Regions from separate parts of the Pantoea sp. XAF26B01_ASV70 genome, predicted to be linked through region 2. Evidence: predicted binding sites of a transcription regulator. Region 2 holds the regulator's gene; each other region holds the start of a gene.
What was found. Region 2 encodes PurR, which represses purine synthesis genes. Its sites were predicted from a motif close to CANGCAAACGTTTGCNTG; they were not measured.
Positions count from the first base shown of each region.

Region 1: the regulator PurR is predicted to act here: its motif matches at 1,139-1,156, upstream of ACX8ZY_RS18310 (NCS2 family permease).
Region 3: the regulator PurR is predicted to act here: its motif matches at 1,266-1,283, upstream of purE (5-(carboxyamino)imidazole ribonucleotide mutase).

Region 1 covers NZ_CM137251.1:3,870,710-3,873,986, reverse strand. The annotation lists gene soxR (redox-sensitive transcriptional activator SoxR) at 1-191, shown strand, start outside; gene ACX8ZY_RS18315 (glutathione S-transferase family protein) at 231-896, shown strand; gene ACX8ZY_RS18310 (NCS2 family permease) at 1,255-2,604, shown strand; gene ACX8ZY_RS18305 (Na+/H+ antiporter) at 2,750-3,277, shown strand, end outside.
Region 2 covers NZ_CM137251.1:2,374,704-2,377,980, forward strand. The annotation lists gene ACX8ZY_RS11115 (C40 family peptidase) at 1-528, shown strand, start outside; gene cydH (cytochrome bd-I oxidase subunit CydH) at 575-664, opposite strand; gene purR (HTH-type transcriptional repressor PurR) at 946-1,971, shown strand; gene punR (DNA-binding transcriptional activator PunR) at 1,968-2,873, opposite strand; gene punC (purine nucleoside transporter PunC) at 2,981-3,277, shown strand, end outside.
Region 3 covers NZ_CM137251.1:3,146,151-3,149,427, forward strand. The annotation lists gene ppiB (peptidylprolyl isomerase B) at 26-520, shown strand; gene lpxH (UDP-2,3-diacylglucosamine diphosphatase) at 520-1,236, shown strand; gene purE (5-(carboxyamino)imidazole ribonucleotide mutase) at 1,368-1,874, shown strand; gene purK (5-(carboxyamino)imidazole ribonucleotide synthase) at 1,871-2,935, shown strand; gene ybbP (putative ABC transporter permease subunit YbbP) at 3,193-3,277, opposite strand, start outside.

The sequences.
Region 1 (3,277 bases), 1.5 Mb from region 2:
GCGAAGAGCTGGATAAGCGCATTGAAACCCTGACCCGCCTGCGTAATGACCTGGATGGCTGTATCGGCTGCGGCTGTTTGTCGATGCGCGACTGCCCGCTGCGCAATCCCGGCGACCGGCTGGGTCAGCAGGGCTCGGGTGCGGTGCTGCTTGACCCGGAACAGGATGATAAACATCCGGATGTGGAGTGACGTCTATACTTGGTGAAGGTCAAAACACAGGGAATCATGATGATCACCGTTCACCATCTTGAGAAATCGCGCTCGCATCGGGTGCTGTGGCTGCTGGAAGAGCTGGAAGTGCCGTACCAGATTAAACGCTATCAACGCGAACCGACCATGCTGGCCCCGGAGGCGCTGAAAAAAGTGCATCCACTGGGAAAATCACCGGTGATTACCGACGGGAACCAGGTAGTGGCAGAGTCAGGTGCCATTCTCGAATACCTTGAAGAGAAATATGATCACGAGTTCCGGCTCAAAGTGAGTGATGAGGCGTCGCGGCTGCAGTGCCGCTACTGGCTGCACTATGCCGAAGGCTCGCTGATGCCGCTGCTGGTGATGAAGCTGATCTTCGGTCAGATGGGTAAAGCACCGGTGCCGTGGCTGCTGCGTCCGGTCGGGGCGGCATTCGGTAAAGGCGTGCAGAAAGCGTTCCTGGATAAACAGCTTAAGCCACACATGCAGATGATCGAACAGCATCTGGCTGCAAATCCCTGGTTCGCCGGTCAGCGCTTCAGTATCGCTGATATCCAGATGAGCTTTCCGCTGCTGGCGCTTGCGCGACGTGTCGGACTGGAGCAGATGCCCGCCAGCCAGAAATGGCTGCAGACTGTGCAACAGCGTGCCGCCTGGCAGCGCGCGATCGATCAGGGCGGCGAGCTTTCGCTGCCAGGTTAATTCCCCTCTTCCACTGGCGGGTCGTGTCTCATCACGGCTGCGCCGGTGCGCATCCCCCTGAAAATCGCGTTAACTTCAGGGCGTCAGCGTTTGACGTCGGCTTGGGCCACGTGGCTGCTGGCCACTTAAGCCTGATCTTTATGCTGAAGAATCTCCCTCTGACAGTTGAAAATGTGCCGCTAAACGCCGGATAATCGCATGCCTTTTTATCTGGCCGCTTCTGGCGGCCAACTATCTGCGGCAAGGTAAACGTTTGCCTGCCGGGTAAAACCCGACAGTGACGCCGTCTACCCGCTTATTCCAGGGACAGCGATGGTCGCAGAGCGATCCACACAACAAAAATTTTTGAGGCTCAACTATGTCAACTGAATCACGCCCGGCCAGTGGAAAACTGGACGCCTGGTTCTCGATCTCGGCGCGCGGCAGCAGCGTGCGCCAGGAAATTCTGGCCGGACTTACCACCTTCCTGGCGATGGTCTACTCCGTTATCGTGGTGCCAGGAATGCTGGGCAAGGCCGGTTTTCCCCCTACTGCCGTGTTTGTCGCCACCTGCCTGGTTGCCAGCTTTGGTTCCATCATTATGGGACTGTGGGCCAATCTGCCGATGGCGATTGGCTGTGCAATCTCCTTAACCGCCTTTACCGCTTTCAGCCTCGTGCTGGGCCAGCACATCAGCGTGCCGGTAGCGCTGGGCGCGGTGTTCCTGATGGGTCTGCTGTTTACCCTGATCTCAGTGACCGGCATTCGAGCCTGGATCCTGCGTAACCTGCCGATGGGCGTGGCGCACGGCACCGGCGTCGGAATTGGCCTGTTTTTGCTGCTGATTGCGGCTGACGGTGTAGGCCTGGTAGTGAAAAACCCGGCACCGGGCCTGCCGGTGGCGCTGGGGCACTTCACCACTTTTCCGGTAATGATGACGCTGCTGGGACTGGCAGCAATTATTGGACTGGAGAAGCGCCGGATGCCCGGCGGTATTCTCATGACAATTATCGCCATTTCGCTGCTGGGGCTGATTTTCGATCCGGCGGTGAGCTACAAAGGATTGTTTGCGCTGCCGAGCCTGCGTGATGCCAGCGGTGAGTCGCTGCTGTTCAGCCTCGACATTATGGGCGCGATGCAGCCGGTCGTGCTGCCAAGCGTGCTGGCACTGGTGATGACGGCGGTCTTTGACGCGACCGGCACCATTCGCGCGGTCGCGGGTCAGGCAAATCTGCTGGATAAACAGGGCCAGATTATCAATGGTGGCCGTGCGCTGACTAGCGACTCCGTCAGCAGCCTGTTCGCGGGTCTGGTGGGCGCGTCACCGGCTGCGGTTTATATCGAATCGGCGGCAGGAACGGCGGCGGGGGGTAAAACCGGTCTTACCGCGATTGTGGTCGGCCTGCTGTTCCTTGCCATTCTGTTTATGTCACCGCTGGCGTATCTGGTGCCGGCTTACGCCACCGCGCCTGCATTAATGTATGTGGGTCTGCTGATGCTCAGTAATGTGGCGAAAGTCGACTTTAATGATTTTGTCGATGCGATGTCGGGCCTGTTAACGGCGGTGATTATCGTGCTCACCTGTAACATCGTCACCGGCATTATGATCGGCTTCGCCAGCCTGGTCGTGGGGCGTCTCTTCGCGGGGGAATGGCGCAAGCTCAACGTCGGCACCGTCATTATTGCTATCGCGCTGGTGGCGTTTTACGCCGGTGGCTGGGCGATCTGACTGTACAACCGGGCGTGCGGCTGCACGTCCGGAATTTTTCACTATTTTCCCGCCCGGCGCACGCGTAGCTGACAATCTTCACCGCAGTTTGTTTTACACTTTAGCGCTTAACCAATGATTGAAAGAAACGACGCCTAAGGAAAGCATGGAAATCTTTTTTACAATTCTCATCATGACGCTGGTCGTGTCGCTCTCTGGCGTCGCGGCTCGTATCCTCCCTTTTCAGATCCCGTTGCCGCTGGTTCAGATCGCCGTGGGTGCGATGCTGGCCTGGCCAACTTTTGGTCTGCATGTCGACTTTGACCCGGAGCTGTTTCTGGTGCTCTTTATTCCGCCGCTGCTGTTCGCGGATGGCTGGAAGACGCCGATCAGTGAGTTCCTGCATCATGGTCGCGAGATAATTGGCTTAGCACTGGCGCTGGTCCTGATTACCGTGATCGGCATCGGCTATCTGATCTACTGGCTGGTACCTGGTATCCCGCTGATCCCTGCCTTTGCGCTGGCGGCGGTGCTGTCACCGACCGATGCCGTGGCGCTCTCAGGCATTGTCGGTGAAGGCCGTATTCCCAAGAAGATTATGTCGATCGTGCAGGGCGAAGCCCTGATGAATGACGCTTCGGGCCTGGTATCGCTGAAATTTGCCGTGGCAGTCGCCATGGGTACCATGGTGTTT
Region 2 (3,277 bases):
GCCCGTCTCAGTAAGAACAAAGAGAAAAAACGTTATGGTCATCAGCGCCTGCTGAAAACCGCTGAGGTCACCACCAGCGAGACCGGCACGATTAAGATGAGCAAATCTCACCGTCAGCGCTACCAGAAGGCCCGCGAAACCGCGATGACCAAGCTGATGGGTCAGTTGGGTAAACCCTATCAGTGGGGCGGCACCTCTCCCCATACCGGTTTCGATTGCAGCGGCCTGGTCTGGTACGCCTATAAAGATCTGGTGAAGTTTAAGATCCCACGTACCGCTAACGAGATGTACCACCTGCGTGACGCCGCGCCGATCAAGCGTGAGTCGCTGGAGAAAGGCGATCTGGTCTTCTTCCGTATCAATGGTCGTGGTACTGCGGACCATGTCGGCGTTTACCTGGGTGATGGCAAGTTTATCCAGTCGCCACGCACCGGCAAAGATATTCAGATCAGCGCTTTAGGAGAAGATTACTGGCAGCGCCACTATATTGGTGCCCGTCGGGTGATGACGCCAAAAACCATACGCTGAGCAGCAGAACAACCAGAAGAGAGCCGGGATAATCCCGGCTTTTTTTTTAGTGCAGAATAGCGGTAAAACTAAAGGCCACAATCATCAGCAGACAGCCCGCGGTGGTCATTAAAGCCAGTTTAAGATCGGTACTCATTGCTTGCTCCTTAGTCACACAATCAGTAGGGGTATCGCATTTTCCCACAGGGCCCGGTAAAAATCTCGTTTTATCCGTTCAGCCTTGTTAGAATCCCGCCTTTGTTGCGCAACGCGCGCAACCCTGATTCCGTTTGCGCACGTTTTCAGGCGCTTTTACGCCGCCAGCGGCCTGTTGACTGGCCTTAAAAGCTGCATTTTTGCGGAAAAAACCCTGAGCAGACGCAAACGTTTAACACTACGCTTATCATAGAGTTAGATAAGCACCGGAGTCCGATTTTCATGGCAACAATTAAAGATGTGGCGAAACGCGCTGGCGTCTCAACGACCACCGTTTCGCACGTCATCAATAAAACCCGCTTTGTGGCTGAAGAGACGCGCAACGCGGTCTGGCAGGCGATTAAAGAACTGCACTACTCGCCGAGCGCCGTGGCGCGCAGCCTGAAAGTGAACCACACCAAAACGCTGGGCCTGCTTGCCACCTCCAGCGAAGCGCCCTATTTCGCTGAAATTATCGAAGCGGTTGAAAATCACTGCTTTGACAAAGGCTATACGCTGATTCTGGGTAATGCGCATAACGATCTGCAAAAACAGCGCGCCTATCTCAGCATGATGGCGCAGAAACGCGTCGATGGGCTGCTGGTGATGTGCTCTGAATATCCGGACGATCTGCTGCAGATGCTGGAAGAGAACCGCAATATCCCGATGGTGGTGATGGACTGGGGCGAGTCGCGCGCCGACTTCACCGACACGGTACTGGATAATGCTTTCCAGGGCGGCTATCTGGCGGGACGCTATCTGATTGAACGCGGACACCGGGATATTGGTGCAATCCCCGGCCAGATGGAGCGTAACACCGGTGGCGGACGTCATGCCGGTTTCCTGAAGGCGATGGAAGAAGCGGGTATTCAGCCACGCGCCGAGTGGATTGTGCAGGGTGACTTTGAGCCGGAGTCGGGCTATCAGGCGATGCAGCAGATCCTGTCGCAGAAGCAGCGTCCGACGGCGGTGTTCTGTGGCGGTGACATCATGGCGATGGGCGCGATTTGCGCCGCCGACGAGATGGGTTTGCGCGTCCCCCAGGATATTTCGGTGATCGGCTATGACAACGTGCGCAACGCCCGCTATTTTGCACCGGCCCTGACCACGGTGCATCAGCCTAAAGCCCAGCTGGGTGAGAAAGCGCTGGAAATGCTGCTGGACCGCATTACCAGTAAGCGCGAAGTGTCACAAACGATTGAGGTCCATCCCACGCTGATTGAGCGCCGTTCCGTGGCCGATGGCCCGTTCCGCGACTATCGCCGTTAATGCTCGCTTAACCACTCCTGATTAAGCGTTTGCGCATCACCCAGATAGCTGAGCAACCAGCCTGTCGCGGGTGATGCGCGATCTTCTGCCCAGCTGACGCAGCATGGACTGTCCGGAAACGCCACCGGCAGCGTCAGTTCAACCAGCTCGCCGCTGTCGAGCAGTGGCCTGGCCAGGTGACCGGGCACCATCGCCACACACAATCCCGCCTGCACGCACTCCAGCCCGGTTTGCCACTCCGGCACCACCAGCCGGCGCTGGTTATCCAGCGTCCATGTCATACGACGCGGCAGTGCGCGAGAAGTATCTTCCAGCACAAGGGAGGGCCAGCTCCGCAGCGTGTCATCATCTATCTGGCTCGCCTGTGTCAGAGGATGGTCGGGCGCAACCACGCAGCGCCAGTTAAGCGTGCCCATATCCCGAAAAGCAAAGCGTCCGCCCACCGGTATCGCCTGAGTGGCACCAATCGCCACTTCCACCCGGCCATCGGCCAGCGCATCCCAGACGCCGTTAAAGACTTCATAGCTGATAATCAGCTCCATATCGGGAAAGTGGCGATAGAAATCTTTGACCAGTTGTCGGGTGCGCTGAGGTTTAGCGATACGGTCAACGGCTATGCTTAGCTGGCCGCGCCAGCCGTTAGCCAGCTGCTGACACTGTCGCCGGGTGGCAAGCATTTTTTTGATGACGCTGCGCCCTTCCCGGACAAAATGCTCACCCGCCGGGGTCAGAACCACTTCGCGATGCTGCCGTTCAAACAGCGGTACCGCCAGCCAGTTTTCCAGCTGACGCACCGTATAGCTGATGGCAGAGGGCACCCGATGTAACTCCTGCGCGGCGGCGCTGAAGCTTCCTCCACGGGCGACAGCGTCAACCACCTCTAATGCATATTCTGACCACATAATCTGCCTTCAAAAATTTTAACAGCAATCGGCAAATATTACCGTTTCACAGCAGCAAACGCACCTTTTACACTCTGCCGCGTTTATCCTGCAAAAATGAGAATCAGATGCTGTCGAATAAAGGGTTTATGCCCTACCTTGCCCTGCTGAGCATGCTGGGCTTTTTAGCCACTGATATGTACCTGCCCGCCTTTGGTGCGATGCAGCAAACCTTTAACACTTCACCCGGTCTGATCAGCGCCAGTATGAGTCTCTTCCTGGGCGGCTTCGCCGTGGGTCAGCTCTTCTGGGGACCGCTTTCCGATCGCATCGGTCGTAAACCGGTGCTGCTGTCCGGACTGGCCATGTTTGGCGCTGGCTGCGCAGGCATGCTGTGGGTGAATGATATCTATCTGATGCTGGCG
Region 3 (3,277 bases), 770 kb from region 2:
TGACAACCTTTACAGGACGACAAAAATGGTAACTTTCCAGACGAACCATGGCGATATCGTAATCAAAACTTTCGATGATAAAGCGCCGGCAACCGTAAAGAACTTCCTGGATTACTGCCGTGAAGGTTTTTACGACAACACCATTTTCCACCGCGTAATCAACGGCTTTATGATTCAGGGCGGCGGCTTCGAGCCGGGCATGAAGCAGAAAGAAACTAAAGACGAAATTCAGAACGAAGCCAGCAATGGCCTGAAAAACACCAAAGGTACGCTGGCAATGGCACGTACCTCTGCGCCGCACTCTGCGACCGCACAGTTTTTCATCAACGTAGCTGACAACGACTTCCTGAACTTCCGTGACGAAAGCGTTCAGGGCTGGGGCTACTGCGTATTCGCTGAAGTGGTTGAAGGTATGGATGTGGTCGAGAAGATCAAAGCGGTCTCTACCGGCCGCAGCGGCATGCACCAGGATGTGCCAAAAGACGACGTCGTTATCCAGAAAGTGACCGTCAGCGAGTAATGTCGCGCACGCTGTTTATCGCAGATCTCCATCTGTGTCAGGAAGAACCGGCGATTACCGCCGGTTTTCTGCATTTTTTACAGCGCGAAGCGCCCCACTGCGACGCGCTCTATATTCTCGGCGATCTGTTTGAAGCCTGGATTGGCGACGATGATCCCAATCCGCTGCATCAGCAGGTTGCCCGCGCCCTGCGCGCCCTGCCGGTTCCGGTTTACTTTATCCATGGCAATCGCGACTTCCTGATTGGCCGACGCTTTGCGCAGGCCTGCGGCATGACGCTGCTGCCGGAAGAGCAGGTGCTGACGCTCTACGGCCATCGGTTGCTGATCATGCATGGCGATACGCTCTGTACCGACGATGCGGGTTACCTGCGTTTTCGGGCCAAAGTGCATAATCCCTGGATCCAGCGGCTGTTTCTCGCGTTGCCGTTATGGATACGTAAACGCATTGCCGCCCGGATGCGCGCCGACAGTAAACAGGCCAATCAGCATAAATCCCAGACCATCATGGATGTGAATCAGGAAGCGGTCGTCGCCACTATGCTGCGCCAGCAGGTGCCACTGTTAATCCACGGTCACACTCATCGCCCGGCGATTCATACGCTGAGCCTGCAGGGTGAACCGGCGCAACGCGCGGTGCTGGGTGCCTGGCATAGCCGGGGTTCCATGATCCAGCTCGACGCCAGTGGCATTCAGCTTATCCATTTCGACTTTTAATCTGCGGTTAAATCCACGACCTTAAGCCCGACGCAACCGTTTTCCTTGCGTGCTTCTCATGCTATTCTCGGTGCCCTTCAAAACCTGTCCGCCCGGCCAGGTCTGTTTGTTCATTCACAGGAGTTGACCCCATGTCATCCAACGCCCCGGCCCGCATCGCCATTGTTATGGGTTCCAGAAGTGACTGGGCCACCATGCAGTTCGCCGCTGAAATCCTCTCCAGCCTGGACGTCCCTTTTGATGTTGAAGTGGTCTCTGCGCACCGCACCCCGGATAAACTGTTCAGCTTCGCCGAAACGGCAGCCGACAAGGGTCTTCAGGTGATTATTGCTGGCGCAGGTGGCGCGGCACATCTGCCGGGTATGCTGGCGGCAAAAACGCTGGTGCCGGTGCTGGGTGTGCCGGTGCAGAGCGCAGCACTGAGCGGCGTCGATAGCCTCTATTCGATTGTGCAGATGCCGCGCGGTATTCCGGTCGGTACGCTGGCAATTGGCAAGGCGGGCGCAGCCAATGCCGCGCTGCTGGCGGCGCAGATTCTGGCGCTGCATGACAGTGCGCTGGCGTTACGCCTGACCACCTGGCGTCAGAGCCAGACCGATGAGGTGCTGAACCATCCCGATCCGCGGGTGGATGCATGAAGCCGGTTTGCGTACTGGGCAACGGCCAGTTAGGTCGTATGCTGCGTCAGGCGGGTGAACCCCTGGGCATCGCAGTGTATCCGGTGGGCTTAGACGCCGATCCCACCGCGCTCCCTATCGCCGACAGCGTGATCACCGCCGAAATCGAACGCTGGCCGGAGACGGCGCTGACGCGTGAACTGGCCAGCCATCCAGCCTTTGTTAACCGCGATATCTTTCCGCGTCTGGCGGATCGTCTGACGCAGAAACAGCTGCTGGATCAGCTGGGACTGGCCACCGCGCCGTGGCAGTTCCTGGCAGATAAAAGCGAATGGCCAGCGGTGTTCGACTCGCTGGGCGAGTTAGCGATTGTGAAAAGCCGCACCGGCGGTTACGACGGCCGGGGTCAGTGGCGTCTGCGTGCTGATGAGACTCACACCCTGCCGGAGGCGTGCTACGGCGAATGCATCGTTGAGCAGGGCATCAACTTTTCCGGTGAAGTCTCACTGGTAGGGGCGCGCGGTCACGATGGCCAGGTGGTGTTCTATCCGCTGACGCATAACCTGCATCAGGATGGCATTCTGCGCACCAGCGTTGCGCTGCCGCAGGCGGATCAGGCACAGCAGCAGCAGGCCGAAGCGATGCTGAGTGCGATCATGCAGGAACTGAATTACGTCGGCGTAATGGCGATGGAGTGTTTCATTACGCCAGAGGGATTGCTGATCAATGAGCTGGCGCCGCGCGTCCATAACAGTGGGCACTGGACGCAGAACGGTGCGTCGATCAGCCAGTTTGAGCTGCATCTGCGCGCCATTCTTGGCCTGGCATTACCGCAGCCGGTGGTGTTTGCGCCGTCGGCGATGGTCAATCTGATTGGCACCGACGTGAATCTGAGCTGGCTGCAGCAGCCGCTGGTGCATCTGCACTGGTATGACAAAGAGGTGCGTCCGGGTCGTAAAGTGGGCCATCTGAATCTGACCGACAGCGATACAGAACGGCTCAGGGCTGCCCTTAATGCGCTGGTGCCGCAGCTACCGGAAGCGTACGCCAGCGGCATCGCCTGGGCGGTTGAAAAACTGTAGTTTCCCGCACCTGAGTCTGATGATGGCTTTACCAGGCAGCTTAGAGCGATTGAGCAGTCGCCTTTAAGTCAGAGGGAGACGCCGGTAACGGGAAACGATCGCAAAGACGCAAAAACGGCATCCCTGCCAGCTCGGCACGCGCCATCCCTGGCGCGTGACGCTTTGCTCTTCGTTTCCCGTTACCCGCTTGCTGGTGATGGGTGCGATCTGGATGAAGGTCAAAGGCGGGCTTAGTGCAGCCTTATGCCTACACTCCCTTACGCCGCATCAAACTTCCTGAACAGCGCCTTCCCTTTCAGTAATCGGATCCCCAGCCAGCCACCGCACAGCGATAACAGCAGC